Regions from separate parts of the Streptomyces solicamelliae genome, predicted to be linked through region 2. Evidence: riboswitches for the same ligand, from Rfam matches in the RefSeq annotation. Region 2 holds a riboswitch; the other holds the start of a gene.
What was found. A riboswitch is a leader RNA that binds a small molecule or an ion and turns the genes downstream of it on or off. The one in region 2 is predicted to bind cyclic di-AMP.
Positions count from the first base shown of each region.

Region 1: another riboswitch for cyclic di-AMP. It lies ahead of ABZO31_RS28045 (M23 family metallopeptidase); the one in region 2 lies ahead of ABZO31_RS09050 (transglycosylase SLT domain-containing protein).

Region 1 is NZ_CP160404.1:6,066,527-6,078,061, reverse strand. It holds gene ABZO31_RS28075 (STM4015 family protein) at 1-704, shown strand, start outside; gene ABZO31_RS28070 (STM4014 family protein) at 701-1,834, shown strand; gene ABZO31_RS28065 (STM4013/SEN3800 family hydrolase) at 1,852-2,688, shown strand; gene ABZO31_RS28060 (STM4012 family radical SAM protein) at 2,685-4,022, shown strand; gene ABZO31_RS28055 (STM4011 family radical SAM protein) at 4,031-4,900, shown strand; gene ABZO31_RS28050 (SGNH/GDSL hydrolase family protein) at 4,887-5,681, opposite strand; gene ABZO31_RS28045 (M23 family metallopeptidase) at 5,846-6,790, opposite strand; cyclic di-AMP (ydaO/yuaA leader) riboswitch at 6,795-6,981, opposite strand; gene ABZO31_RS28040 (tyrosine-protein phosphatase) at 7,336-8,148, shown strand; gene ABZO31_RS28035 (DUF6126 family protein) at 8,149-8,301, opposite strand; gene ABZO31_RS28030 (helix-turn-helix domain-containing protein) at 8,336-8,956, opposite strand; gene ABZO31_RS28025 (aspartate aminotransferase family protein) at 9,055-10,443, opposite strand; gene dxs (1-deoxy-D-xylulose-5-phosphate synthase) at 10,440-11,535, opposite strand, start outside.
Region 2 is NZ_CP160404.1:1,952,321-1,963,855, forward strand. It holds gene ABZO31_RS09005 (ATP-binding protein) at 1-2,112, opposite strand, end outside; gene ABZO31_RS09010 (site-2 protease family protein) at 2,259-3,059, shown strand; gene ABZO31_RS09015 (hypothetical protein) at 3,115-3,291, opposite strand; gene npdG (NADPH-dependent F420 reductase) at 3,395-4,099, opposite strand; gene ABZO31_RS09025 (hypothetical protein) at 4,197-4,808, shown strand; gene ABZO31_RS09030 (hypothetical protein) at 4,829-5,059, opposite strand; gene map (type I methionyl aminopeptidase) at 5,125-5,982, shown strand; gene ABZO31_RS09040 (heme oxygenase (biliverdin-producing)) at 6,104-6,754, shown strand; gene ABZO31_RS09045 (acyltransferase family protein) at 6,779-8,086, opposite strand; cyclic di-AMP (ydaO/yuaA leader) riboswitch at 8,435-8,621, shown strand; gene ABZO31_RS09050 (transglycosylase SLT domain-containing protein) at 8,625-9,476, shown strand; gene ABZO31_RS09055 (PhzF family phenazine biosynthesis protein) at 9,507-10,199, opposite strand; gene efeO (iron uptake system protein EfeO) at 10,470-11,535, shown strand, end outside.

The sequences.
Region 1 (11,535 bases), 4.1 Mb from region 2:
TCGTCACGCGGCTGATCGCCGCCAACAACCGGCTCACCGCCCTCGAAGGGCTCTTCCTCGGCGACATGGACTCCGAGGACTGCGAGATCTCGTGGATCCAGCAGAGCGACGTGACCCCGCTGCTCGCCGCCTACCCGGGGCTGCGCGGCTTCGGCGTGCGCGGCGGGTCGAACCTCGCGTTCCCGCCGGTCAAGCACACCGTCCTCGAGACCCTCCTCGTCGAGTCGGGCGGTCTGGGCGCCGAGGTGGTGCGCGGCATCGCCGGCAGCGAGCTGCCTGCCCTGAAGGACCTGGAGCTGTGGCTCGGCACCGACGAGTACGGCGCCGACAGCGTCCCCGGCGACCTGGCGACGCTGCTCGCCGGCACGCACGTCCCGGCCCTGCGCCGGCTCGCGCTGCGCAACAGCTCCATCCAGGACGAGATCGCCGAGGCCGTCGCGGGCGCGCCGGTCGTCGCCCGCCTGGAGCACCTGGACCTGTCCATGGGCACGCTCAGCGACATCGGCGCGGTGGCGCTGCTCGGCGGGCAGCCACTGACGCATCTGGCCTCGCTGGACCTCTCCCACCACTACCTGTCCGAGGAGATGCTGGAGCGGATCGTCGCCGAACTCGGCCCCCAGGGCGTGCGGGTCGTCGCCGAGGACGCGCAGCAGCCGGACGAGTGGGACGGCGAAGAGCACCGGTACGTCGCGGTCGGCGAATGACCGCCGCCCCGCGCCTCGTCGTCGTCGGCCACCCGGAGAACCGCCGCGTCGCGTACTTCCGCGCCGCCGTGCGGGCCGCCGGGCTGCCCGAAGCCCGGGTGATGCCCTGGCTGGACGTGGTGCGGGGCACGGCGCGCTTCGCCGCGGGCGAGTCCGTCCGGCTCGACTCGCCGGGCGAACACCCGGAGGTCGACCGGCTGTTGCGCGGGGTCGACGACCCGACCCGCGTGGAGGGCAGCGGCCGCTGGTACGCGCGCTTCACCGAGGTGGTCGCGGAGCTGGCCGCCTCGGCCGGGGCCGCCGGCGCCGCGCTCCTCGACGATCCGGCCGACCTCGCCGTGCTGTTCGACAAGCGGCTGACGCACGGCCGGCTGCGTGAGGCGGGCGTGCCCGTGCCCGAGTCGCCGACCTCCGGGCCCGGCGCGCCCGCCGTCACGGGCTGGGCGGACGTCCGGGCACGGATGGCCGAGGCCGGTCTGCGCCGGGTGTTCGTGAAGCTCGCGCACGGTTCCTCCGCCTCGGGCGTCCTCGCGGTGGAGACGGCCGGATCCGGCCGGGTGCAGGCCACCACCTCGGTGGAACGCGCCCCGGACGGACGGCTGTTCAACTCGCTGCGGGTGCGCCGCTACACCACCGAGTCCGAGGTCGCGGCGATCGTCGACGTCCTCGCCCCCGACGGGCTGCACCTGGAGCGCTGGCTGCCGAAGGCGACGCAGGGCGGCCGCAGCGCCGATCTGCGGGTGGTGGTGATCGACGGCCGGGCCACCCATGCCCTCGTCCGCACCAGCCGCTCCCCGCTCACCAACCTCCATCTCGGCGGCGCCCGGGGCGACCTGGACGCGGCCCGCACGGCCGTCGCCGCGGCGGGCGCCGGCTGGCCGGACGCGCTCGGCGTGTGCGAGCGCGCCGCCGCCGCGTTCCCCGGCACCCGCTGCGTGGGCGTCGACCTGCTGCCCGCGACCGGCTGGCGGCGCTTCGCCGTCGGCGAGGTCAACGCCTTCGGCGACCTCCTGCCCGGGCTCACCGGCCTGCCGGGCAGCGGCGCCGAGGGCCTCGACACGTACGCGGCCCAGGTCGCCGCGCTCCTGCACACGAACCGCACCACCACCCCGGGAACCACCCGCCCATGACCACAGCAGCACCCGACATGAACGAGCTCGTGGGCAGCCACGACCTGCTCCTCGTCACCCTCGACACGCTCCGGTACGACGTCGCCGCCGAGCTCGCCGCCGCGGGCCGCCTTCCGCACCTCGCCCGGTACCTGCCCGGCGGCCGCTGGGAGCGCCGGCACGCGCCCGGAAGTTTCACGTACGCCTCCCACCAGGCGATGTTCGCCGGTTTCCTGCCCACGCCGGCGTCCCCCGGGCCGCACCCGCGGCTCTTCGCCGCCCGGTTCGCGGGCAGCGAGACCACCGCCGGCGGCACGTTCGTGTACGACACCCCGGACCTGGTCTCCGGTGTCGCCGCGCACGGGTACCGCACGGTGTGCATCGGCGGCGTCGGCTTCTTCAACAAGCAGGGCCCGCTGGGCTCCGTGCTGCCCGGCCTCTTCCAGGAGAGCCACTGGGAGCCGGAGTTCGGCGTCGCGTCCCCGACCTCCTTCGAGGCGCAGGTCGCCCGCGCCGAGGAGGTCGTCGCCGCACTCCCCGACGAGCAGCGGCTGTTCCTGTTCGTCAACGTGGCCGCGCTGCACCAGCCGAACTGGTTCCATCTGCCCGGCGCGACCCGCGAGTCGGGCGACTCCCGTGCCAGCCACGCGGCGGCGCTGGAGTACGTGGACCGGCACATCGGGCGGCTGTTCGCGGCGATGAGCGGCCGCCGCCCCTGCTTCGCGATCGTGTGCTCCGACCACGGCACGGCGTACGGCGAGGACGGCCACACCGGCCACCGGATCGGCCACGAGACCGTGTGGACGGTCCCGTACGCGCAGTTCCTCCTGGACGGCCCGGCCGGCCGAGCCGACACCCCGGAGGTCCGCTCATGACCCCGCCCGCGCTCCCCCGCCCGTACGAGAGCTACGTCTACGCCTACCCGCACAAGACCGCGTACCGCACGCTCGACGACCGCCCCCGTCTCGCGGAGCTCTGGGCCGACGAGCCCAAGGACGCCCTCTCGCTCTACGCCCACATACCGTTCTGCGAGGTCCGCTGCGGCTTCTGCAATCTCTTCACCCGGATCGGCGCGCCCGACGAGCTCACCGGCCGGTACCTCGACGCGCTCGACCGGCAGGCCACCGCGGTCCGCGAGGCGCTCGGCGACGCGACGCCGCCCGTCCGCTTCGCGACGGCGGCCTTCGGCGGCGGCACGCCCACCTTCCTGACCGCCACCGAGCTGGAACGGCTCTGCGACATCGCCGAGAAGCGGATGGGCGCGGACCTGCGGACGATCCCCCTGTCGGTGGAGGCATCCCCGGCGACGGCGACCGCGGACCGCCTCTCCGTCCTCGCGGACCGGGGCGCGACCCGGCTGAGCCTCGGCGTGCAGAGCTTCGAGGAGTCGGAGGCGCGGGCGGCGGTCCGGCCGCAGCGCCGGGCCGACGTGGAGGCGGCGCTGGGCCGCATCCGGGACAGCGGCGTGCCGGTCCTCAACATCGACCTGATCTACGGCATCGACGGCCAGACCGAGCGGAGCTGGCGGCGGTCGCTCGACGCGGCGCTCGCCTGGCGGCCGGAGGAGCTGTACCTCTATCCCCTCTACGTACGCCCGCTCACCGGCCTCGGCCGGCGCGGACCCGTCTCGGACGCGGAGTGGGACGAGCAGCGGCTGCGCCTGTACCGCCACGGCCGCGACCACCTCCTGGTGCACGGCTACGAGCAGGTGTCGATGCGCATGTTCCGGCGCGCGGACGCCCGGCCGCAGGGCCCGGACGACCACGCCTGCCAGACGGACGGGATGATCGGGCTCGGGTGCGGCGCCCGCTCGTACACCTCGACGCTCCACTACTCCTTCGACTACGCCGTCGGCATGCCCGAGGTCCGCGGGATCATCGACGCGTACACCGCGACCGAGGACTTCACGCGGGCCGAGGTGGGCCGCCGGGTCGACGCCGGCGAGGCGCGCCGCCGCCATCTGCTGCAGTCGCTGCTCCAGGCGGAGGGGCTGGCCCTCGACACGTACACCGAGCGCTTCGGGTGCTCGCCGTTCGCGGACTTCCCGGGCGAACTGGCCCGCTTCGAGGCACGGGGCTGGCTGGACGGGGACGCCCCGGCGGGCCTGCTGCGGCTCTCGGCGGAGGGCCTGGCGTACTCGGACGGCCTTGGCCCCGAGCTGTTCTCGCCGGCGGTGCGGGCGGCGATGGCCGCGTACGAGCTGAAGTAGGGCGGGGCATGGACCTGACGATCCTCTATCGCGGCCCGCTGGCCTCCTGCGACTACGACTGTCCGTACTGCCCGTTCGCCAAGCGCCGGGACAGCCGGGAGCAGCTGCGCGCCGACCGGGCGGCGCTGGAGCGGTTCGCCGCCTGGGCGGCCGCGGCGGGCGAGGCGGGCGACCGGCTCAAGATCCTCTTCACCCCGTGGGGCGAGGGGCTGGTCCGCTCCTGGTACCGGCGCGCGCTCGTCGAGCTGTCCCGGCTGCCGCACGTCGAGCGGGTGGCGATCCAGACGAACCTGAGCTGCCGCACGGAGTGGCTGGCGGAGGCGGATCCGGAGACGGTGGCGCTGTGGTGCACGTACCACCCGGGCCAGACGCCGTACGACCGCTTCCTCGGCAAGTGCCGCGACCTGGCGGAGCGGGGCGTCCGGTTCAGCGTGGGCGTGGTCGGTCTGCCGGACCATCTGAAGCACGCCCGCCGGCTGCGCGCCGAGCTGCCGGAGCGGGTGTACCTGTGGGTGAACGCGGCGGAGGGGCACACGTACACGGACGAGGAGGCCGCGGTGTGGACGGCCCTCGACCCGCTCTTCCCGTACAGCCGGCAGCCGCACCGTTCGGCGGGGCTGCCGTGCCGGACCGGCGCGTCGGTGATCTCGGTGGACGGCGACGGCACGGTCCGCCGCTGCCACTTCGTCCCGGCCGAGCTGGGCAACCTCTACGACGGGTCCTACCGCGCCGCGCTGCGCCCCCGGGCCTGCCCGCTCGCGGTGTGCGACTGCCACATCGGGTACGTCCACCTGGAGTCGCTGCCGTTGTACGACGTGTTCGCCGGCGGCGTGCTGGAACGGATCCCGGCCGCCGGCGTACCGATCACAGCGGCATGAGGTCCGGGCGCTTGGCGGTCACGTGGTCGCCGGAGCTCTCCCCGCGCAGCCGGCGCCCGATCCAGGGCACCAGGTACTCGCGCGCCCACTGGACGTCGTCGCGGGTGACCTCGAGGGTGCCGCGCGGCGGCAGCGGCGGCCAGGGCTGGTCGGGCTCGGTGGGCACCGGCACGCCGAGGACCTGGGCGGCGCGCAGCGCGACGCGGGTGTGGCCCTCGGGCGACAGGTGCAGCCGGTCGTCGTCCCAGGCCCGCCGGTCCTGCACGGACTTGAGCGACCACAGGTCCAGGACGGGACAGCCGTAGCGGTCGGCGACGGCGCGCACGTGCGCGGTGTACGTCGCGATCTTGCCGCGCAGGTGCTTGAGCACCGGCACGCCCCGGGTGTCGAAGCCGGTGGTCACCATGACCGTGCCGACGGAGGACGTCAGGTCGGCGACCGCGCGCTCGAACCGCTCCGCGACGTCGTCGGGGTCGCTCCCGGGCCGGATGATGTCGTTGCCGCCCGCGCAGAAGGTCACCAGGTCGGGGGCGAGCTCCTTGGCGCGCGGCACCTGCTCCTCCACGATCTGGTCGAGGAGCCTGCCGCGCACCGCGAGGTTCGCGTACCGGAACGCGTCGGGCTCGGGGAGCTGGTCGGCGAGCAGGACCGCGAACCGGTCCGCCCAGCCGACGAAGGTGCCGTCCGGGGCCGGGTCGCCGACGCCCTCGGTGAAGCTGTCGCCGATCGCCGCGTACGACCCGAATGCGTCACTGTCTCTGGATCTCGAATCGTCTGCCACGAGGGTGCATCATTCCGTCCCGGATGTGACCTACGCGACCGTAAGGAGGGGTTGACGCAGGGTGAGATACGCCACCGGTCAAGATCTCCCCAATTCGGAATACGCCGGAGGCCCGGCACGTGGGTACGTGCCGGGCCTCCCGTGGGCCGCTCGTGCGGCGTGCGTCAGATCGAGACGCCGTGGCTGCGCAGGTAGGCCAGCGGGTCGACGTCCGAGCCGTAGCTCGGGCCGGTGCGGATCTCGAAGTGCAGGTGCGGGCCGCTGGAGTTGCCGGTCGAGCCGGAGAGCCCGATCTGCTGGCCGCCGCGCACGCTCTCGCCGGCCGAGACGGCGAGCGAGGAGAGGTGGGCGTACTGCGAGTAGCTGCCGTCGGCGTGCTGGATGACGACCTCGTTGCCGTAAGCGCCGCCCCAGCCGGCGGAGACCACGGTGCCGGCGCCGACGGCGCGGACGTTGGTGCCGGAGGAGGCCATGAAGTCGACACCGGTGTGGTAGCCGGAGGACCACATCGAGCCGGAGGCGCGGTACGCGGTGGAGACGCCGCCCTCGACGGGGGCGAACCAGCCGGAGGCGGCGGCCGGGGCGGCCGCGCGCTCGGCGCTGCGGGAGCTGCGGGTCTCGTCGGCGGCCTTGGCCTTCGGGGCGGGCTTCGGCGCGGCCTTGCGCTCGGCCTTGGCGGCGGGCTTGGCCGCGGGCTTGGCGGCGGGGGCCTTGGCCGTGGACTTGGCGCCGAGGGTGAGCTTCATGCCCGGGAAGATCAGCGACGGGTTGTCGCCGACGACCTGGCGGTTGTCCGCGTAGAGCTTCTTCCAGCCGCCGGCGAGGTCGTGCTCCGCGGCGATCTTGGACAGGTAGTCGCCGCGGACGACGGAGTAGATCTTCGCCTTGGCCTTCGCCTTGGCGGTGGCGGCCTGCGGGGCGGCGGCCGGCTGCGCGGCGGCCACGGCGGCGACGCGCTCGGCGGCCGCGGGGGCGGACTGCTCGGCCGCGTGGGCGCCGGTGGCGCCGAACAGCGGCAGAGCGACGACGGCGCCGCCCGCTCCGGCGGCGACGATGCCGCGGGTCAGCGGATTGGCCTTGGGACGGCGATGCTTACCCTTCGTGGGCATGGCGAATTCCTCTCCGTCGCCTGCGAGGTGAGCTGTCGGGTTCGGACTGGAGTTGTCCGGCCGCGCGATGCGCGACTTCACCCCGAGCCGTCCTTGGTCGAGGAACGGCGTGTTACCTGGGTCCCCCGCTCCTGCCGTACGTGGGTGGGTGCGGAAATCCGGACGGTGGCAGGATTCGGCGGGTCCGACCGGAGTGAGCGTGACGCTAGACGAGCCGAGTCGCGAGGAACAAGCCACGAATTCCCGTTCGCATTCTTCGCCGGGAATTTCCCTCCGGAATTCCGGTCACCCTCCGTGGATGACGGATCTTCGCGTTCCTTTCCGCACACGGCATTTGGGAAAAATGATCAGGCACGGACGGTCACGGTTATGACGCTGCTCACTCCCCCGAACCCATCTCCCCTGCAATCAGGGCGCGTTATATCGAAGCCCTCAATTCGGACAGAAAGCCCATTACCGCCCGGCGGGGTGCGCCGCCGGGCGGCGACCCTGGATGATTGCCCCAGGAACCGATCTCTTCTCGCCATCGAGCACCAGGAGCAGCCGTGACGCAGCAGACGCCCCAGGCCCCGCCGACCGAACCCGAGCTGACGGGCGTTCGCAACTTCCGTGACGTGGCGGGCCTGCCGACCGCGGACGGCCGGTCCGTGGCGCCGGGCCGGCTGTTCCGCAGCGGTCACCTGGCCCACGCCACCGCCGAGGACGCGGCGTTCCTGTCGACGCTCGGCCTGCACACGGTCTTCGACTTCCGCAACGAGGCGGACCGGGCCTTCGAGGGCCTGGACGTGGAGCTGCCCGGCACGCGGAACGTGCACATACCCCTGAACGATCCGGCGGACGGCAAGGAGTTCTGGAAGCTGGTGCGGTCGGGCGACCTGGCGACGCTGCGGGAGATGCTCGGGGACGGCAAGGCGGCCGCCCGAATGTCCGATTCATACCGGAAGATGATTGTGCAGCGGGCGCCCGAGCACAGCCGGATCGTGCACGCCCTGGCCGAGGACAGCGTGCCGGCACTGATGCACTGCGCGGCGGGCAAGGACCGCGCCGGACTGTCGATCGCGGTGTCGCTGCTCGCGGTCGGCGTCGAGCGGGAGGCCATCGAGGCCGACTACGTGAAGTCCAACGAGCCGCACCGCCGCTACAAGGTGCACCGCAGCTCCACCGCCCCGGACGGGATGTCGCCCGCGGTCATGGAGCTGCTGAGCCCGCTGTTCGACGCCCGCGTCGACTACCTGCGGGCCGCGTTCGCCCAGATGGACGAGACGTACGGCTCGGTCGAGGGCTACCTCACGGAGGGCCTGAAGCTCTCCGCCGGGACCCGCGAGCTGCTGCGGGCCCGGCTGCTCACGCAGGGGTAGCTAGTTCTGGCCGCCGAGGGCGAAGAGCAGGTACAGGAAGCCGGCGAAGAGGTGGCCGGCGATCAGGTAGGCGAAGAGGCGCAGCACCAGGCCCTTGGGGAACCTGCCGCCCCCGCGCTCCTCGCCGGTGACGGCGGCTGACTTGTCGGACATGTCGGGTACCTCCTGAGAGTTCAACGGCGAGAGTTCAGCGGCGATGCGGACCCGGGTCGCCGAGGCACAGCTCGGCGGCGGGGGTCTGCAGCAGCGTGTGGACGAAGAGCACGTCCGCGCCGTCGGGAGTGGCGGCGCCGATGCGGTGCGGGGTGAGCGAGTCGAAGTGCGCGCTGTCCCCCGGGTCGAGGACGTGCACGGTGTCGCCGAGGGCCAGCCGCACCTGGCCGCGCAGCACGTGGATCCACTCCTCGCCGGGGTGGACCCGCACGATGTCGGCCCGGGTGGCGTGCGGGACGTGCACCCGCAGCGCCTGCAGCGCCCGGCCGGCGCCACCCGCCTGGTGGTACACCCAGCCGTCCGCCTCCACCGGCTCGGACCGGCCGGCCCGGACGATGGGGTCGTACTCCGGGGAGACCTCCCCCAGGAGCGCGGAGACCGTCGTACCGTAGATACGGGCGAGGGCCAGCAGCATCGGCAGCGAGGGTTGCCGGCGGCCCGTCTCGAGCCGGGACAGATGGGCCGGCGAGAGACCGGCGCGCTGGGCGGCGGTCTCCAGGGTCAGCCCCCGGCGGCGGCGCAGTCCACGCAGCTGGGGGGCGACGTCCGGCAGGGCGTCCGGGGCGGGCTCCCCGGGGAGGTGGTCGTGCTCCATGCCTCCATTCCGCCAGGACCTTTCCTCAGAGGCAACTTTCTTGCCCGAGAGGCAAAAACTCCCGCCGCCCGCTCCCCCACCGGCTCACCGCAGGGTGCTCAGCGCTGCGCCACCGCCTGCCTGACCAGCGTCTTCCCGAAGTCCCACATCAGCCCGCCGCCGGCATGCGCGTCGTCCATCACGGCCGTGAACGCCGTGACGAACCGGTCCACGTCCGCCTCGTCCACGATCAGCGGCGGGATCAGCTTGATCACCTCCAGGTGGTCCCCGGACACCTGGGTGAGGATCCGGTGCCGCTGCAGCAGCGGGACCACCACCATCTGCGCGAAGAGCCCCTTCCGGGCCGTCTGGAGCATCGTCCAGCGGCTGCGCAGGCCCAGCGACGAGGGCCGGCCGAACTCGATCCCGATCATCAGCCCCCGGCCGCGGACCTCGTGCAGCAGCTCGTAGCGCGGCACCAGCTCCTCGAGCCGGGCCTTGAGCAGCCCGCCGACCCGCCGGACGTGCGCGACCGTCCCCTCCTGCTCCATCACCGCCAGCACCGCGAGCCCGGCGGCCATGGCCTGGGCGTTGCCGCCGAAGCTGGCGGAGTGGACCAGGACCCGGTCCATGGACGAGTAGACCTTCTTGAAGATCCAGTCCTTGCCGAGCGTCGCGCCGACCGGCACGTACCCGCCGGACAGGGCCTTCGCCACGCAGACCAGGTCCGGCTCGACGCCGTCCTCGTGCTGGTACGCGTAGAAGTCGCCGGTCCGGCCGAGGCCGGTCTGCACCTCGTCGGCGATCAGGAGCGCCTTGTGCCGGTGCAGCAGCTCCTGCGCGGCGCGCAGCCAGCCGGGCGGCGCCTCGTGCACCCCCTTGCCCTGGATCGGCTCGACGATCAGCGCGGCCACGTCGCCGCGGCGCAGCTCCCGCTCCAGGGCGTCCAGGTCGCCGAGCGGCACCGCGGTGTCGGGCAGCAGCGGCGCGAAGCCGTCCCGGAAGCCGCGCTCGCCGTTGACCGAGAGGGAGCCGGTGGTCAGGCCGTGGAAGGCGTGGTCGCAGTACAGGACCCTGGGCCGTCCGGTGGCGTACCGGGCGAACTTCAGGGCGGTCTCCACCGCCTCGGTGCCGCTGTTGCCGAAGAAGACCCGGTCCAGGTGCGGGCTGTGGGCGAGCAGCCGCTCGGCGAGCAGCCCGGGCAGCGGCGGGCAGTCGAAGCGGGTCAGGTCGGGGAGCGAGGCGTCGAGCACGTCGTGCAGGGCCTTGCGGACCACCGGATGGTGCCGACCGAGGCCCATCACGCCGAAGCCGGCCAGCATGTCGAGGTGGTCGTTGCCCTCGGCGTCCCAGAAGTGGGCGCCCTCGGCCCGCTCGTAGACCCGGTCGAAGCCGATGGTGTGCAGCATCCGGGGCAGCTGGTGGTTGAGGTACCTGCCGTACAGCTCGTACCGCTCCGCACCGCGCTCGGCGAGCAGCCGCCCGAGGTCGAAGCCCTGGTCGGTCATTCCTGGTTCTCCTTGGGTTCGAGCGCCTCACGGCGGGCGAGGGCGGCGCCGACGCGGCCGGCGATCTCCACCGGGGTGAGGCCGATCTCGGCCAGCACCTCCTTGCGGGAGGCGTGGGCGAGGAACTGCTCGGGGATGCCGAAGGTGCGCAGCGGCACGTCCACCCCGGCGTCGCGCAGCGCCTGCCCGACGGCGGCCCCGACGCCGCCGGTGCGGCTGTTGTCCTCGACGACCGCGACCAGCCGGTGCCGGGCGGCCAGCGGCGGCAGCGCCGGGTCGACGGGCTTGACCCAGCGCGGGTCGACGACGGCGCAGCGCACCCCGCTCCCGGCGAGCAGCTCCGCCGCGCCGAGGCAGACCCCGGCCATCGCGCCGACGGCGACCAGCAGCACCTCGGCCGCGTCGTCCTGGCGCAGCACGTCCATGCCGCCGACCCGGCCGAGCGCGGGCAGCGGCTCGCCGACGGACTCCTTGGGGAAGCGCAGCAGCGTCGGCGCGTCGTCGACGTCGAGTGCCTCGCGCAGCTGGGCCCGCAGCTCGTCGGCGTCGCGCGGCGCGGCGATCCGCAGGCCCGGGACGACCTGGAGGACCGACAGGTCCCACATGCCGTTGTGGGAGGGCCCGTCCGCGCCGGTGACGCCGGCCCGGTCGAGGACGAAGGTGACCCCGCAACGGTGCAGCGCCACGTCCATGAGCACCTGGTCGAAGGCGCGGTTGAGGAAGGTGGCGTAGACGGCGACGACCGGGTGGAGGCCGCCGGTGGCGAGCCCGGCCGCGGAGACGGCGGCGTGCTGCTCGGCGATGCCGACGTCGAAGACCCGCTCGGGGAAGCGCTCGGCGAACTTCGTCAGGCCGACCGGGTGCAGCATGGCCGCCGTGAGGGCGACGACCTCCGGCCGCCGGGCGCCCTCCTCCGCGAGCGCGTCGCCGAACACGGAGGTCCACGACGGGCCCGACGGCGGCGAGAGCGGCAGACAGGTCTGCGGGTCCATCGCGCCGACCGCGTGGAACCGGTCGGCCTCGTCCTCCAGGGCGGGCTGGTAACCACGGCCCTTCTCGGTGATGCAGTGGACGAGGACGGGGCCGCTGAAC
Region 2 (11,535 bases):
GGGGACGACGGGTGCGGCCGGGGCGGCGAACGGGTCGGGTCCGAGCCCGGCGGCGGCCGCGGACCAGTGCCGGGCGTCGGTGCGCAGGTCCCGCATCTGCCAGTACCAGAGCAGGGCGTGGACGAGCATCAGCGCCTCGTCCTCGTCCCGCGCGGCGACGGCGCGCCGGAGCGCGGTCCGCAGGTTCTCGTACTCGGTCCGGATCCGCGCGAGCGCCGGTACCTGGCCGGGGCCCCGCAGCTCGGGATCGGCGGCCCGGGCCAGCTCGCGGTAGTGCACGAGGTGCCGGCGCTCGGCGTCCTCCCGGTCGCCGGCCTCGTCGAGCCGTTCGGCCCCGTACTCGGCCACGGTCTCGAGCAGCCGGTACCGCATCTCGCCGGTGGCGGGGTCGGGGGCGGCGACGACGAGCGATTTGTCGACAAGTGCACCGAGGAGGTCGAGGGTGGTGGGCCCTGCGGCGGGAGCCGGCAGCTGCGTACAGACGGCTTCGGCGGCCGCCAGGTCACAGCCGCCGGAGAAGACCGACAGACGGCGCAGGACGGTGCGTTCGGAGGTGTCGAGGAGGTCCCACGACCAGTCGACGACCGCACGCAGCGTCTGCTGGCGGGGCAGGACCGTGCGGGCGCCGGTGGTCAGGAGGCGGAAGCGGTCGTCGAGGCGGTCGGCGATCTGGCGCGGGGTGAGCAGGCGCAGCCGGGCCGCGGCGAGTTCGATGGCCAGCGGGAGGCCGTCCAGACGGTGGCAGATCTCCGCGGCCGCCTCCGGGTCCTCGTCCACCGCGAAGCCGGGGCGGACCGCCGCGCCGCGCTCGGCGAAGAGGCGGAGTGCCGTCGGCTCGGGCAGCGGTTCGACGGGGCGTACCGCTTCGCCCGGGACGCCGAGGGGTTCGCGGCTCGTGGCGAGGATGGTCACGCCGGGGCAGTGGGCCAGGACCGTCTCCGCGAGCGCGGCCGCCGCGTCGACCAGGTGCTCGCAGTTGTCGAGGACGAGCAGCAGCCGCAGCTCGGCGCAGTGCTCCAGGAGCAGGTCGAGCGGGTCGGTGCTGCGCAGCTCCTCGGGGAGTGCCGAGCGGACGACCGTCCCGCGCGCCCCGAGCGCGCCGAGCGCGGCCTCGGCGACCGCGTCGGGGTCGGTGACCGGGGCGAGTTCGACGACCCAGACGCCGTCGGTCCAGGCGCCCGCCCCGGACTCGGCGCCGGCCGCCTGGACCGCGAGGCTGGTCTTCCCGGCGCCGCCGGGGCCGAGCAGGGTGACGAGGCGGGTCCGCCCGAGGTCGGTGCGGAGCCTGGCGATGTCGTCCTCGCGGCCGACGAAGCTGGTGAGCCGGGCGCGCAGGTTGCCGACGGGTCTCACCGGGGCAGCGGGCGTTCGGGACGGGGTGGGCGGCTCGTCCGGGGAGAGCAACTCGGCGTGCAGGGCGCGCAGTTCGGGGCCGGGTTCGGTGCCGAGTCCGTCCGCGAGGAGCCGGCGCACCGACGCGTACCCCTCCAGCGCCTCCGCCGGGCGTCCCGCCGCGCGCAGGGCGCGCAGACGGAGCGCCTGCAGGGGCTCGTCGAGCGGGTGCTCCGCGGTGAGCGCGGCCAGCTCCGGGAGCGCCGCCTCGGCGTCGCCGCGGGCCACGGCGGCCCCGGCGCGGGCGCGCCGGGCGGCCAGCCGGCGGGTGTCCCAGTGCGCCGCCCGGGCCGTGCGGTCGGGGAGATCCGCGAGCACGGGCCCGCGCCACAGGCCCAGCGCCTCGTCGAGCAGCTGTCCGGCGCGCCGCTGGTCGCCGCCGGCGGCCGCCTCCCGTACGCCCTCGCCGACCAGCCGGTCGAAGCGGAACAGGTCCACGTCGTCGGGCCCGGCCATGAGCCGGTAACCGCCCTCCGCCGAGGCGACGGCGCCGTGCCCGAGCGCCCGGCGAAGCCGGCCGACCAGCGCCTGCAGGGCGGCGACGTCGTCGGCGGGCGGTTCGCCGTCCCAGACCTCCGCCACCAGGGTGCCGACCGGTACGACGTGCCCGGCACGCAGGGCGAGCGCGGTCAGCAGGGTCCGCAGCCGGGGCCCGCCGACCGGCACGGGTGTCCCGTCGGCGGTGTGGACCTGCGTCGGCCCGAGGAGGGAGTAGCGCACGGGCCCATTCTCCCCGGCCCGGCGACGCGATTTGGCGTGAGGTCGCCACTCGGACCGGGGCCGGGAACCCGGTGGCCCCCGCGGCACGTTCGACCGGCACACAGCAAGAGACAGGCAGCATCCGATCGACCGAACGGAACCCGCCCATGCCCACCACCGCCGCCGCGCGTCGGCACGAACGACGGATCAGCCCGGTCTTCCTGGCGATCCTCGCCGTCATGGGCGTCGGCGGCTGGGCCGTGTGGACGGGCTTCGCCGCGTCCTCCGGGTTCTCGGTCTTCGTCTTCGTGTCCGCCGCGTGGGTGGTCTCCCTCTGCCTCCACGAGTACGCGCACGCCCGCACCGCCCTGCACAGCGGGGACCTCACGGTGGGTGCGAAGGGCTATCTCACGCTGAACCCGATGGCGTACACGCACGCCGTGCTCAGCGTCATCCTCCCCCTGCTGTTCGTGATCATGGGAGGGATCGGTCTGCCCGGCGGGGCGGTGTTCATCGAGCGGCACCGCATCCGCGGCCGCTGGAGACACAGCCTGATCTCGGCCGCGGGCCCGCTGACCAACGTGCTGTTCGCGGTGGTCTGCACGGCGCCGTTCTGGCTGGACGCGCTGGACGGCGTGCCGCTCGCCTTCCGGTACGCGCTCGCGTTCCTCGCGATGCTCCAGATCACGGCGGCGCTGCTGAACCTGCTGCCGGTGCCCGGCCTCGACGGCTACGGGGTGATCGAGCCCTGGCTGAGCGAGGGCTTCCGGCGGAAGATCGAGCCGGTCGCGCCGTACGGCTTCTTCGTGGTGATCGCGCTGCTGTTCGTCCCGGCGGTCGGCGGGGCGTTCTTCGACGGGATGGACGCGCTGCTGCAGTCCCTCGGGGTGCACCCCTTCGAGCGGCAGTGCGGCTGGGAGCTGTACCGCTTCTGGGCCGAGGCGCCCGAGGTCTGCGGGGTGTCCTGAGGCGTCAGGAGCCGCGAGGCGTCAGGAGCCGCGAGGCGTCAGGAGCCGCGAGGCGTCAGGAGTCGGCGGCGGCGAGCTTGGCGCGCCGGAGGTAGTACCAGGCCATGTTGGAGGAGAGGCCGGCGAGGAGCACCCAGATCACGCCGAGCCAGCTGCCCGAGGCGAAGGAGACGACGGCCGCCACGACCGCGAGGAGGCAGACGGCGAGGGCGTACAGAGCGAGGCGGGGCATGGGGGTCGGCTCCTGTCCGGGTACGGCGGCGGTGCTGTGCTGCCCGACCAGTGTCCCCCATGCCCCGATCCGGCCCGACATCGGCCGGGCCGTGCGCCTCGGCTCAGACGTCGGTGACCCGCAGGCCCGCGTGGGCCTTGTAGCGACGGTTGACGGAGATGAGGTTGGCGACGAGGGACTCGACCTGGTGGGCGCCCCGCAGCCGCCCCGCGAAGACGCCCCGCATGCCGGGGATGCGGGCGGCGAGCGCCTGGACGAGGTCGGTGTCGGCGCGGGACTCGCCGAGCACCATCACGTCCGTGTCGATCTCCTCGATCGCGGTGTCCTGGAGCAGCACGGCGGACAGGTGGTGGAAGGCCGCGGTGACCCGCGACTCCGGGAGCAGCGCGGCGGCCTGCTCGGCGGCGCTGCCCTCCTCGGGCTTCAGGGCGTAGGCGCCCTTCTTGTCGAAGCCGAGCGGGTTGACGCAGTCGACGACGAGCTTGCCGGCGAGGTCGTCGCGCAGCGACTCGAGGGTCTTGGCGTGGCCGTCCCACGGCACGGCGACGATCACGATGTCGCTGCGCCGGGCGCACTCGGCGTTGTCGGCGCCCTCGACGCCGAGGCCGAGTTCGGCCGCGGCGGCCTCGGCGCGCTCGGCGGCGCGGGAACCGATGATCACCTTCTGCCCGGCGCGGGCGAGACGGTAGGCGAGGCCGCGGCCCTGGTCCCCGGTGCCGCCGAGGACGCCGACGACGAGCCCGGAGACGTCCGGGAGGTCCCAGGGGTCCTTGGCGGGGGCCTTCTGCGCGCTGTCAGTGGAAGTCATGGCCTCGACATTACTGGCCGGTCGCCCGGTTCCCGTACGGGTGAGCCGGAGCGAACCGGCGACGCGGGCGCCCGGCGGGACGGCAGGATGCGGTGCCATGGATGCCGTACGCGTCGCGTTGCTGCGTGAGGTGCTGGCCGGGACGGAGTGGCCGGCGGCGGCCCGGCGGTTCGCCGGGGCCCTGCGTTCGTCGGTGCTGCCGCACGGCGGCGGGCTGCTCCTGGTGGGCACGGCGGAGTACGAGCCGTGGCATCTGGCCGCGCATCTGGTGGACGAGGCGGCCTGGTCGGGCCGCCCGGAGCTGACGCCGACGCTGGTCCGGCACCGGGTCCGGCCGGGCGACCCCGCTCACCTGGCGGTGGGCCTGGGCCGTCTGGAGGCGGCCGGCCGCGGCTCGACCCTGCTGATGGTCGCCCCCGCCCGCCCGGACGTGCCGCTCCTGGAGCGGGTCCACGACGCCCGTCGCGCCGGCGCGACGGTGCTGTCCCTGGACGGCGGCGCCCCGGAGCTGCGCGGTCTGGCCCACGAGACGCTCACCGTGGCCGCGGACACCGCGGAGCTGGACCTGGACACCCTCCAGCATCTGGTGAGCGCCGCCACCGGCGAGAACGGCCGGCCCGACGCGTCCCCGGGCCCCCGCCGCACCCTCCGCGACCGCCTCTCCCGGCTGGCCGACCACCTGACGGCCCCGCCCCCGCCCCGCTGGTGAGCCGCGGGTCCCGCCCCCGGTCAGCCCTTCGGGTCGTCGTCCTTCGGGGTGTCGTGCCACGCCGGGTCGGTGTCCCACTCCTGGTTGCGTTCCCGGGCGGTCTCCATCGCGTGGGACGCCTCCTCCCGTGTCGCGTACGGGCCGAAGCGGTTCTTGGCCGGGCAGTCCGGGCCCTCCTCGACCTTCCTGTGCTCCAGGCAGTAGAACCACTCGCCCGGCTTGCCGGTCGTGCGCCTCTTGAACAGGGACATCTCCCGCTCCTTCATCCGTCGCTCTGACGCCATGCTGCCCCACCTCGGCTGGTTAGACTCGCTGCATGTCCGCCCAGTCGCTGCTCGTGCCCGGGGAGCTCTCCCCGCACCGCTCCGTCCCCGGAGCCATCCGCCGTCCCGAGTACGTCGGGAAGCCCGCCCCCACCCCGTACACCGGTCCCGAGGTGCAGGACTCCGACACGATCGAGCGGATGCGCATCGCCGGTGGCATCGCCGCCCGGGCGATGGAGGAGGCGGCCGGGCACATCGCCCCCGGCGTCACCACGGACGAGCTGGACCGCGTCGCGCACGAGTACATGTGCGACCACGGCGCCTACCCCTCCACGCTCGGCTACCGCGGCTTCCCCAAGTCCCTGTGCGCCTCGGTCAACGAGGTCATCTGCCACGGCATCCCGGACTCCACGGTCCTGCGCGACGGCGACATCGTGAACCTCGACGTCACCGCGTACATCCACGGCGTCCACGGCGACAACAACGCCACCTACCTCTGCGGCGACGTCGACGACGAGTCCCGGCTCCTGGTCGAGCGCACCCGCGAGTCCCTGAACCGGGCCATCAAGGCCGTCAAGCCCGGCCGCCAGATCAACATCATCGGCCGGGTCATCGAGTCGTACGCCAAGCGCTTCGGCTACGGCGTCGTCCGGGACTTCACCGGTCACGGCATCAACTCGTCCTTCCACTCCGGTCTGATCGTCCCGCACTACGACTCGCCCCACCACACGACCGTGATCCAGCCCGGCATGACCTTCACGATCGAGCCGATGCTGACCCTCGGCACCCACGAGTACGACATGTGGGACGACGGCTGGACGGTCGTCACCAAGGACCGCAAGCGGACCGCCCAGTTCGAGCACACCCTCGTCGTCACCGAGAACGGTGCGGAGATCCTCACGTTGCCGTAGGCCCTTCGCGGGGTAGCGTCGTTACCGACAGGCCGTCGGGAACCGGTTGACTTAGGTAAGCCTAAGCAGCACTATCGGAAGCCGGTTCCCGTCCCGACCCGCTCGGTCCCGGAGGCACGCCTTGACCACTCCCTTCTCCACGCTGATCCGCACCGCGTCGCACCAGCAGCACACCGAGGCCGAGTCGTCGGGCTTCATGACCGACCTCCTCGGCGGCCGCCTCGGCGTCGACGCGTACGCGCGCTACACCGAACAGCTCTGGTTCGTGTACCGCGCCCTGGAGGAGGGCGCCGAGGCGCTGCGCACCGACCTCGTCGCCGGACCGTTCATACGGCCCGAGCTCTTCCGCACCGCGGCCCTGGAGCAGGACCTCGCCCACCTGCGCGGCCCCGGCTGGCGCGCCGGGGTCTCGCCGCTCCCGGCCACCACCGCGTACGCCGACCGCGTCGCCTCCTGCGCCCGCGAGTGGCCCGCCGGGTACGTGGCCCACCACTACACCCGCTATCTCGGGGACCTCTCCGGCGGCCAGATCATCCGCGACCGCGCCGAGCGCACCTGGGGCTTCGCCCGCAAGGGCGACGGCGTCCGCTTCTACGTCTTCGACGACATCGCCAACCCGGCCGCCTTCAAGCGCGGGTACCGCGAGCTCCTCGACGCCGTGCACGCGGACGACCTGGAGAAGCAGCGGATCGTCGACGAGTGCAAGCGCGCCTTCGACTACAACGGGGCCATGTTCCGCGAGCTGGCGGACGAGTTCCCGATGAGCGCGTAGGCCCCCGGGGCGGGGCCGGCGCCCTCACGCCGCGTCCGGGCCCCGCCGCCCGCCCCGGCCCGCCCGCTCCACCAGCAGCCAGCCCGTCAGCGCCGTCCCCACCGCCGCGGGGGCGCTCACGTGCACGGCGATCAGCAGGGCCGTGCGGCCTTCGAGCAGACCGCCGAAGCCGACCATCGACAGGCCCAGGACGCCGAGCAGCGCCAGCGTGATCCCCAGCGCCGCCACCGGACCGCCCTGCCCCGTGCCCGGCGCGACCGGCGCGGGGCGCTCGAAGCGGCGGAAGGCGGCGACCAGGCCCGCCGTGAGCAGCGCCGCGGCCGCGATCCGTACCGGCGCCTGGGCCCACCACGCGGCCGTCGCCGGGGCCGGGAGCTCCGCGCCCAGGGCGAGCAGCGCACCGTACACGCCGAGCATCGCCGACAGGTGCCACAGGAACGCGGTCATCGCGATCCCGTTCGCCGCCACGACCTTGTGCCAGACGTTCGCCCGCGCCACGAACCGGGTACCGGGGCCGCGCAGCAGCTCGACGGCGCCGACCAGCCAGAGGCCGTGGAAGAGCAGGGCCAGCGTCGGCGGGGCCATGTTGGAGACCTTCTCGCCGGGCATCCCGACCATCGAGAGCGGGTACGGGCCGAGGGCCACGAGCAGTCCCGCGCCGGTGAGACCGACGGCGGCGAGCGCGCTCGGCAGCCGGATCATCCCGTCGGCGCGCAGGAACCCGAGCTGATGCACCGCCAGCCAGACGAACGCGAAGTTCAGGAACTCCACGTACGGCACGTCCGCCGCGAACCGCAGCGCGTCCACCGCGGCCGCCGCGGCCACCAGCGCGCCGAACGCGCCCCAGCCGTACCGCTCGTGGAGCTTCAGCAGCGGCGGGGTGAAGGCGACCATCGCCAGGTAGATGCCGATGAACCACAGCGGCTGGGCGACGAGTCGCAGCGCCACGCCCGTCAGGCCCCGGTCCGCGCCGAGGAGTTGGACGACGAGGGCGAGCGCGCCCCACACCCCGATGAACACCATCGTGGGCCGCAGCAGCCGTTGCAGCCGGGCGCGCAGGAACGCCGCGTACGCCGGACGGGAGCGGTGCGCGAGGGCGTGCGAGAAGCCGCCGACGTAGAAGAAGACCGGCATGATCTGGAACACCCAGGTCACGAGCTGGAGTTCCGGTACGACGGCCAGCAGGTTGCCCACGGTGCCGTCCGCCGTGACGGCGGCCATCAGCCAGTGCCCGAACACGACGACGCCGAGCGAGACGACCCGCAGCAGGTCGACGTACCGGTCCCGGGTGGCCGGTGTGTTGGCGGCGAGTTCCCGCGCGCTGATTCCCATGCGGACACGGTGCCGCGCCCGGCCGCAACGCCGTCAGGGCTCGGATACTCAGGCGGGGCCTGAGTACGTCGTCACGATTCGGACATACCGCCGCAAGACTTTCATTGCGCAGTTAATATCCCTTGTCACGTCTTTTGGGAATTCGGTTTTCCCTTTCCGGCATTCCGCCCCGCACCCCCGTGATGTCCGTCACGCGACCATGGCGCGCCCCCCTGCCGCACCACCCCCGAGCCCGTGCGCCGCAAGGCAGTTCGGACTTTTCCGTCCCGCCCGAAATGATCGAGAACAATTGATCAGTCAATTCGCGTCTTGTTTCCCGTCGCATTTCTCGCCTACGTTCGCGTCGACCCGGACGGATCGCCGAATCCTGCCACCGTCCGTAAAAACGACCGAGCACTACCCGTCGGCAGGAGCGGGGGACCCACGAATGCGCCGGCGCGGAATCCCGCGGCGGCTCGGGGTGAAGCCGCCGTGTGCGGCCGGGCAGCTCCAGCCCGAACCCGACAGCTCACCCCGAAGGCGCCGGAGAGGAACGACCATGCCCGCATCCGGTAAGCACCGCCGCCCCAAGCGCCGTCCCCTGCGCCGTGGCATCGCCATGGCCGGTACCGGCGGCGCCGCGCTCGCGCTGCCGCTGATCCCGACCGGCGCCCAGGCCGCCGCCCCGCAGCAGGCCGCCCCCGCCACGACGACCACCGCCGCCACCGCCGCCGTCGAAAAGATCACGGCCGCTCTTCCGCAGGCCGCGCCGAAAGCCGCGCCGAAGTCCTACACCGTCGTGCGCGGCGATTCCCTTTCGGTGATCGCCGAGGAGCATCGAATTTCCGGCGGCTGGAAGAGCCTCTACCGGAACAACAAGGCCGCGGTGGGTGACAATCCGTCACTCATTCACCCGGGTCTGCGTCTTTCCCTCGGAAAGAAGGCCGTCGCCGCCCCCGCCAAGCCGAAGGCGCCCGCCTCCAGCGAGCGCGCGAGCCGGTCCGCCGAGCGCACCGCCCCGGCCAAGTCCACGCCCGCCAAGTCCGCTCCGGCCAAGACCGTCGCCCGCGACGCCGGGCCCAAGGCCTACACGAACACCCTCGACGGCTGGATCAACGAGGCCCTGGACGTCATGGCCGAGCACGGCATCCCCGGCTCGTACGAGGGCATCCACCGCAACATCATGCGCGAGTCCTCCGGCAACCCCCTCGCCATCAACAACTGGGACTCCAACGCCGCCAAGGGCACCCCGTCCAAGGGCCTGCTCCAGGTGATCGACCCGACGTTCCGGGCCTACCACGTGCCGGGCACGTCCAACGACCCGTACGACCCGGTCGCCAACATCACCGCCGCGTGCAACTACGCCGCGGACCGGTACGGCTCCATCGACAACGTCTTCGGGGCGTACTAGGGGCGTACGGGACGGCCGGGCGGCCGGGGCTCAGACCGACAGGGTCCGCTCCAGCCGCACCCGGCCGCCCAGCTCGATCACTCCGTCCGGGCCGGGGGCCGTCAGCAGCTGCGACCCCCGGCCCTGGGTGATGTTCAGCGCCCGGCCCAGCTCGGCCGTGAGCAGCAGGGCGGCCGCGCCGGTCGCCTCGTCCTCGTCGATGCCGTCCCCGCGCCCCGGGAACGCCCGGGCGCGCACCCGGCCGGCGGCCTCGTCCTCCCAGGCCCAGGCGTAGATCCACTCCCCCGGCTCGGGGACGTCCAGCGCGTCGACCTCCTCCGCAGAGGCGTACCGCCGCAGAGTGCGCGGCGGAGCCCATTCCGCGCGGGCCTCGATCCAGGTGAACTCGCCGTCCCCGCGCACCCACACCTCGCCGGCCGGCGGCCGGACGACCTCCAGGTCGAGCAGCCAGGCCGCGCCGACCACCGGGTGCCCGGCGAACGGCAGCCGCAGGCCGGGGGTGTAGATGTCGACGCTGCCCCACTCCGGGTCGTCGACGAACACCGTCTCGCTGAAGCCGAGCTCCTTGGCGAGCGCCTGCCGGGACGCCTCGTCGGGGTGGCCGCGCCCGTCGCGTACGACGCCGAGGGCATTGCCGTACCGGCCGTCGCCGGCGCAGAAGACCCGCAGGACGTCGATGTCGGTCGCACCGTCGGTCGTACGGCTCGTCACGGTCGTGTTCATGGCGGAATTCAAGCATCAGGGCGCCCCTCTGCGCTGCTCCTGTCCGGAATCGGCGAAACAGGGACAGAACGCCCCGCTTGACCGGGAGTTGACCCGCTCATGGCATGGCCATGAGGGCCTCGTGACCAGGCCGTGTCCGGGCCGGCCGGGCTGAGAGCCGAATCACTGGACGGACGGGTATGGCCGAGGTAAGGCTGAGCTAAGTTAGGTCCGCCTCACCGACCTGCACGGCCGTTTCGCGCGCCCGTGCCGACCTCCCCGGGAGCCCCTATGCGAGCCGTCCGCCTGTCCGTCGTCACCGCCGCCGCCACCGCGGCGGCTCTGACCGCCGTCACGGGCTGCGCAGAGAAGAGCGACGCGAAGGGCGGCACCGGCGGCGCGGTCGCCGTCGTCGCCAAGGACGACTCCTGCGAGGTCTCGGACAAGGAGTTCCCGGCCGGCCACGTCGAGCTGGCCGTCGAGAACAAGGGCAGCAAGGTCACCGAGGTCTACATCCTCTTCCCGGACGACCGCATCGTCACCGAGCGCGAGAACATCGGCCCCGGCACCAAGGCGAAGATCACCGCAGAGGTGAAGGCCGGCGACTACGAGATCGCCTGCAAGCCCGGCATGAAGGGCGACGGCATCCGCCAGAAGGTCACCGTCACCGGCGGCGGCAAGACCGCGAAGCGCTCCCCCGAGATGGACGCCGCGGTCGCCGCGTACCGCCAGTACGTGCAGGCCCAGGCCGACGAGACGCTGCCGAAGGTGAAGGTCTTCACCGACGCCGTCCGCGCCGGGAACATCGAGGCCGCGAAGAAGGCGTACGCCGACTCCCGCATCGGCTGGGAGCGCACCGAGCCGGTCGCCGAGTCCTTCGGCGACATCGACCCGAAGGTCGACGTCCGCGAGGACGGCCTGGAGGCCGGCCAGGACCCGGCGAAGGACTGGACCGGCTGGCACCGCCTGGAGAAGGCGCTCTGGCAGGACAAGAAGATCGGCGACCGCGAGAAGCAGCTCGCCGACCTCCTGGACAAGGACCTGGCCGACTGGGTGAAGCGGGTCGGCAAGGCCGAGATCACCCCGACCTCCATGGCCAACGGCGCCAAGGAGCTCCTGGACGAGGTCGCCACCGGCAAGGTCACCGGCGAGGAGGAGCGCTACTCCCACACCGACCTGGTCGACTTCAAGGCGAACGTCGAGGGCGCGCAGAAGTCCTTCGAGCTGCTGAAGCCGGTCGCCTCGAAGAACGACCCGAAGCTGGTCGCCGAACTGGACAAGCAGTTCGCCGCCCTGAACACGCTGCTCGACCAGTACCGCACCGACAAGAACGCGTACGTCTTCACCTCGTACGACA